Regions from separate parts of the Cupriavidus sp. OTU4054 genome, predicted to be linked through region 2. Evidence: predicted binding sites of a transcription regulator. Region 2 holds the regulator's gene; the other holds the start of a gene.

Region 1 (3,413 bases), on a different contig from region 2:
TCGATCGCCAGCCCGCGCAGGAAGCGCTCGCCGGCAGCGCCAACGGCATCTGGTGGAGCGACCCCACGCAGGTAGCCATCATTACCGACGACACGGGCAACCGGCTGCAGTCGCGCGCCAACGATGGACGCGTGCTGCCGCTGGCCACATTGCCGCCGGTGACCACGCCGCGCGGCCCGGGTCTCGGCCAGGTCGTGCGCGATGCCGATGGCCGTTATCTTGTTCCGAGGTTCGGGTTTGGCGGCGCGGGCGGCGTGGCATACGTCGATCCGCGCGGCAGCATCGATGTGGTGAAGGGACTGGCGCCCGAGCGCCGGCGTATCGGGTTATGGCCCGTCAAGACGAATACCTATGTGGTGAGCTGGTTTATCCAGCAGGAAGGCCGGGGCGATGCCAGCCGGCAGGGCGGCGTGAGCCTGCTGACGATCGATCCGAAGACCACGCCGCTGACCGGTGTGGAACGGGATCTGGTGACGGGACTGGACAAGCCCGTGGGCGTGGCGGTGCGCGGCAACGTGCTGTACGTCGGCGACCAGTCCACGCGAAAGATCTATACGGGCGATCTGGCGCAACTGACGTCGACACCGGGCCGTGCCGATGCCCTGAAGCTGTTGGCGACGGCCGATAACGACCAGTTCACGCTGGGTGCCAATGGCGACCTGTTCACGGGGGGCCACGATGGCGCGATTCGCCGCATCTCGGCGGCGGGCGCGGTCAGCGTGTTCGCGCAGGGATTCCAGTCGATTCGTGGCGTGGCGTTCGACGCCGGCCATCGGCGCCTGTTCGCGGTCGAGTATGCGCGGGGCACCTCGACGCTGCATGTGCTGCCGGTGGATTGAAGCGGTGAATCGACGGGCGGGTCAGGCCTCGAACGGCGAGTTCCAGGCTTCGAGCAGCGCCTGGAAGCGGTCGGCCGGCGCGGGCGGGATACGCGTGCTGCGGCGGGCAGGCGGCAACGGGCGGCCGGTGAGGTTGTAATAGACCATGTTGTCGTGCGCCTCGGGTTCGTGCGGCACATGGTCGACCACGCACATCTGGCGCGCGGCCTTGAGCGCGCGTGTGGTTTCCTCCGCGGTCAGTCCGCTTGCATCGGCAAGCTGATCGCGTCGAAGCGGTCCCTCGCGCTGGAGGCCGCTCACCAGAAGATGTACGCATTCGCGCGTATTCCGTTTCATAGCAAGGATTGTTCCGTACCAGTGACGCGAAGCCAATCCTGTCTGACATTTGTTCACATTCCGTTGCTGGCAGTCCCAAGGCGGGCATGGCACGCGCGCGTGGTTTTTGCCGTGTGAAGGTCTCCGCACTGGTGCATCGAAAGCTTGCGTGGCTCCCGATACTGTATAAATATACAGTTATTGAGAGAAACCACGACGTCGCCTTATAAAAAGAGGTGACTACAGCACAATGCCTGCGCAACCGTACGCAGCCCCGCCCATGGCGGTGGAGCTGCCGTCCCCGCTGTTTGATGCGCCCGAACCTGATGCGCCCAAATCTGATGCGCCCGAACCTGATGCGCCCGACCCGCCCCCGGAGGGCGGCCGCGTGGCCGTTGCCGATCTCGAGCAGCGCTATCCGGGTCTCTGGCGCGCTGGCCAGCTAGGCCATCTGGGCCGTCTGCCGGTATGGCCCACGGGCTATGACGCGCTCACGGCCGAGCTGCCCGGCGGCGGCTGGCCGGCCGCCGCCGTGACCGAACTGCTGCTCGCGCAGGATGGCGCGGGCGAGTTGCGCCTGCTGATGCCGGCGCTGCGCGCGATTGCCGCGACGGGGCGCCGCGTGGGGTTCGTGAATCCGCCGTACCTGCCCAACGCGATGGGACTTGCCGACAGCCTGCCGGCAAGCCAGCTGTTCTGGGTGCGGGCACCGGCCGGCGCCACGCAGGCCGCGCGCCGCGCGGACATGCTGTGGGCGGCCGAGCAGATGCTGCGCAGCCAGGCGTTCGGCGCGGTGATGGTATGGCTGTCGGGCGCGCGGCCGGAAGCGATGCGCCGGCTGCAGGTGCTGGCCCATGCGGGCGATACGGTGGTCTGGGTGCTGCGGCCGCGCAAGGCGCTGCACGAGTCGTCGCCCGCGGTGCTGCGGTTATCGCTGTCGCCGATGCCCGGCAATGTGCTGTCCATCGCGTTCCATAAACGGCGCGGGCCCGTGCGGGACACACCGCTGCTGTTGCCGCTCGCGGGCATGGCGCATGTTCCGGGCCGTCCCGCCGCCCCCGTCACTGAGAAGAGTCTTGTCCATGCTGCCGACACACTGGATCGCGGTGCATCTGCCGCGCCTGTCGCTGGACGCGCTGCGGCCGAACTGGCCTGAGGCGATAACCATCGCAGCAGATGGCACAACCTCCGTCGCGTTCCATGCGCTGCCGGTGGCGGTCTTCGAACACGAACGCGTGGTGCTGGCCAACGGGCCGGCCATGTCGCTCGGCGTCGGCCATGGCATGCGGCGCGGCGGCGTGCAGGCGCTCTCCGCGGAGGTGGTGCAGCTCGAGCGCGACGTGCAGGCCGAAGCCTCGCTGATGACCGCGGTTGCGCTGACGCTGCTGCATTTCACGCCCGCGGTGACCATCGACGAGACCCCCGACGCGGCCACCGTGATGCTCGACGTGACCGCAAGCCTGCGGCTGTTCGGCGGCCATCGCGCGCTGAGCCGCGCGGTGCGCGCGCGCGTGCGGCAACTGGGCACCCTCGCGCAGATCGGCACGGGCACCACCGCGCAGGGCGCCGCTTGGCTCGCGCGGCAGCCGCTGCGCCGCACCGCGCGCGGCAAGATCCTCCGCCCCGCGCGGCGCGCGGTGCAGGCCGCCCGCATGCATCGCCTGCTCGATCGCCTGTCCGTCGAGTGCCTGCACAACCTCGTCGATCCCGAATGGCTCGACGGCATCGGCTGCCGCACGCTCGCGCAGGTGCGCCGGCTGCCGCGCACGGGATTGTCGCGGCGGCTCGGCCCGGCGCTGCTCGCGCGGCTCGATCAGGCATACGGCGATGCGCGCGCGGGCTTTGCATGGTTCGAAGCGCCGCCGACGTTCTCGCAGCGCATGGAACTGCCCGGGCGCATCGACTCGGCCGAAGGCGTGCTGGCCGGCGCGCAGCGCCTGCTGCTGGCGCTGTCGGGCTGGCTCGCGGCACAGCAGGCGGGCGTCACGCGCTGCGTGCTCGTGCTCGAGCACGAACGCTACCGGCTGGGCGTGGAGGTCGATTGCACGCCGGTGCCGCTCGCCCTCGCGCAACCGAGCCGCGACCCCGTGCATCTGTCCCGGCTGCTGCGCGAGAAGCTCGACAAGGTGCGCTTCCACGCGCCCGTCGGCGGGCTCGCGCTCAATGTGGAAACGATGTCCACGTGCCTGCCGCGCAGCGAGGCGCTGTTTCCCGACCCGGCGGGCGAGCCCGCGGAACTCGCGCGCCTGCTCGATACGC
Region 2 (3,413 bases):
GCGGCCAGCCTCGCCTGGAGCCGCGCGGGATCGGCCCCAAGCGACGGATCGACGGCCAGCAGCAACATCAACAATACGCGCGCCTTGTACGGATTGTGGTCCAGCGCCGAGGGGAACCCGCCGACGACCGCCCGCGCCGAAGCCGGCAAAGCCACGTGCCCGGCACCCGTACGCGACGCGCGCACCACGGCCACCTCTTCCATGGCGGCGTCGGCCAGTGCGCCGCCGAGCACCTCGTGCACGGAGCCATTGCCGGCCGCGGCCACCACGATGCCACGCACGCCGGCCGCGACGAGCGCATCCACCATGAAGCGGCTCGGCGCCGCATAGCTCGCGACGATTTCCACGAGCGGCCAGTCCGACGGCACGGGCAGGTGCGCGACCGCCGGCAGCGGCGCGCGCGCGAAGCGGACATAGTCGTCCTGCACGAAGCCGAGCGGGCCGCAGGACGCGGAGACGAACGCGTTCACGGCCGAAGTGTGCGCCTTGGCCGCATCGCGCGCCGCATGGATCTGCTGATTGATCACCACGAGCACGCCCTTCCCGCGCGCGTCCGCATGCGCGGCCACGCGCACGGCATCGAGCAGGTTGAGCGGCCCATCGGCCGACAGCGACGTCGAGGGGCGCATCGCCGCGGTCAATACCACCGGCACCGGGCAGGGCTGCGTCAGATGCAGGAACATCGCCGTCTCTTCCAGCGTGTCCGTGCCGTGCGTGATGACGATGCCGGCCACGTCGGGCTGCGCCGACCAGTGCGCGATGCGCGCCGCGAGCGCCGACCACAGCGCGAACGTCATGTCCTTGCTGTCGATCTGCGCCACCTGCTCCGCCTCCACGCGCGCGACGCGCGCAAGCGTGGGGACGGCCTGCAGCAGCGTGCCCACGGGCACGGTGGCGGCCTGGTAATGCGCGCTGCTGCCGGGATTGCCCGAGGCGCCGGCGATGGTGCCGCCGGTAGCGAGGACGACGATGCGGGGAAGCGTATCGGACATGAGGGCGGAATCGCGTAGGGGAATCGAGGCCGCCGATTGTAGCGGGTGCGTGAACCCAACACTGCTGGCGTCATCCCGGAGGCGCGCGAAGATTGTGCTTGCACTTCACCCGATACTGTATAAAATCACAGCATACTGTTTAAACATACAGTGTCCAACGAAGAACACAGCGAAGAAGAAAGGACAAGGCAATCCGATGGCAACTCTGACTCCGCGGCAGCAGCAGATCTTCGACCTGATCCGCAATACGATTCGCGGCACCGGCTTTCCGCCGACGCGCGCCGAGATCGCAGCCGAGTTTGGCTTTTCGTCGCCCAATGCCGCGGAAGAACATCTGCGCGCGCTGGCACGCAAAGGGGTCATCGAGCTGACGCCCGGCGCGTCGCGCGGCATTCGCCTCAAGGTGGCACGTAGCGACTCGGAGATGTCCGATCAGTTTTCGCTGCCAATGTCCGGCGTGCTGCAACTGACCCTGCCGCTCGTAGGACGCGTGGCTGCAGGCAGCCCGATTCTCGCGGCCGAGCATATCGATCGGCAATATCAGGTGGACGCGTCGGTGTTCGACGAACGCCCCGATTATCTGCTGCGTGTGCGCGGCCTCAGCATGCGCGATGCCGGCATTCTCGATGGGGATCTGCTCGCCGTGAAGCGTGCGAGCGAAGCGGCCAACGGCAAGATTGTCGTGGCGCGATTAGGGGAAGACGTCACCGTGAAGCGCCTGCAGCGGCGTGGCGGCACCATCGAACTGATCGCCGAGAATCCCGATTACCCGAATATCGTGGTCGAGTCCGGCCGCGAAGAGTTTTCCCTCGAGGGCATTGCCGTGGGCCTGATCCGATCTTCCGGATTCTGACCGCAGCTTCAGCGCCCTCAGTCACAGCTGTATTTGCATCGTTGTTTTGCCCTGTCGCCCCGTTCTGCCGAACGATGGGCGCGGACCCTTGCTGTCTCAAAATCACGAGGTGTAGCCATGCCGCAAATCAATACCATCGCCGCTCGTCGCCCGGTCAAGCCGGTGCCGTTTCGGCAAACCAAGGGCGTTCGCGTCTATCAGGGCGCGCAGCGTCGCACGATGGTGGGTAGCATGGCGGCCATCTGCCGAATGCTCGAGCTGGACGACCTGCCAGCCAAGCTGGCGGCCTGAAACGCGATTTCGTGCGCTGCACTGCACAATTTTATTGTAAAAAATGCAGTTGCAGTCTCACAACGTGTAACTTAAGAAAACACTTAACACGGTGGTGGGTGTGATTTAATTCTCTGTAAGTGTGTTGCTAATGTGATGTTTAGGGCATCAAACCCAAGACGAAACCAGGCGCGCACATTCTCGCGCGGCTGCGCAGAACCGGACCTTGACGACCCCGCCGAGTGCCGGTTTTTTTTCGCCTCCGTACCGCGCGATGTCAGGTCATGCCCGTCATATTGCCCTGGAGGCGGTCCCGCAGCTTGCGCGAGAAGCGCAGCGCCTTGCTCAGGCCCATCGAGAAGCCGGGGTCGTAGTAATGAATCAGCAGCGACCGCCGCTGCCCGTCTTCCACATGCAGGTTCGCGTGCTTGAGCGCGAAGCCGTTGAACACATAGACGCTGCCCGGCTCCACGCTGATTCGCTCGCAGTTGCCGCGGCGCAGGTCGTGCAGCGTCAACTGCTTGCGAAACTCGAACGGCATGTTCCGATGGACGCCATGCCGGATCTTGCAGAACACGTTGTCGAGCGTGGACACGCGCTGCCGGGTCTTGCCGTACGTAACCAGGTCCCCGTTGAAGAACGAGTCCGGCGCGGCCAGTTGCAGGGGAACAAGCAATGTGAGCAGATGCGAGTCGAAATGGCGGCAGTGCCCGTCCCGGCTGTTGTCGCGGCTCACGCAGCGCAGTACGTGATGCGGGCGTTCTTCGATCGGCTTCTGGCTCATCTTGCGCGCGAACCGAAGCGTGGTCGCGCAGACCATCTCCTCCATCTGCCGGAACGCATCGACCTTGCGCAGTATCTCCGCCACCGAGCGCGGCTCCACGCGCGTCGGTTCGGGCCCAAACGACGCATCGATCGCGGCATTGATCTCACCCAACACGCTGGCCGGAATCACTTCCCGAAACGTTTTCAGCGATGCGTACTCCTCATACCCCATTGGTGTGTTCACGATATGTCTCGTTTGTTAGAGGGGGAAAACGCGTTTATTACAAATCTGAAATCTACGGAATCGTAGGTAAATGGGAATCCCTCCGTCGTAACGTTTGGTGTGCTGCCGCACATTGTTCGGAAACGACTGCCCTTATGCGCTGTAGGACCAAAGCCGATACCGCCCGGACCCGGGCAAGCGCGAGACTGTGGCTGTCGATAACGAACGGGAGACGCACCATGGCCGCAAACGTCCATGTGGTACCCACGGAACGCAATGGCTGGGCGGTAGAGGTAGAAGGCACGGACGG

The links. The regulator LexA, encoded in region 2, represses DNA repair genes until DNA is damaged. The targets are predictions, from matches to a motif close to ACTGTATNNNNATACAGT.
Region 1: a site for LexA is predicted at 1,336-1,353, ahead of imuA (translesion DNA synthesis-associated protein ImuA). Genes of this name have one in related genera too.

Annotation. Positions count from the first base shown of each region.
Region 1 is NZ_JASATF010000010.1:107,843-111,255, forward strand. It holds gene AAHB16_RS14115 (hypothetical protein) at 1-839, shown strand, start outside; gene AAHB16_RS14120 (hypothetical protein) at 861-1,139, opposite strand; gene imuA (translesion DNA synthesis-associated protein ImuA) at 1,405-2,310, shown strand; gene AAHB16_RS14130 (Y-family DNA polymerase) at 2,237-3,413, shown strand, end outside.
Region 2 is NZ_JASATF010000001.1:319,539-322,951, forward strand. It holds gene AAHB16_RS01485 (asparaginase) at 1-992, opposite strand, end outside; gene lexA (transcriptional repressor LexA) at 1,189-1,845, shown strand; gene AAHB16_RS01495 (hypothetical protein) at 1,963-2,136, shown strand; gene AAHB16_RS01500 (hypothetical protein) at 2,393-3,124, opposite strand; gene AAHB16_RS01505 (DUF2188 domain-containing protein) at 3,343-3,413, shown strand, end outside.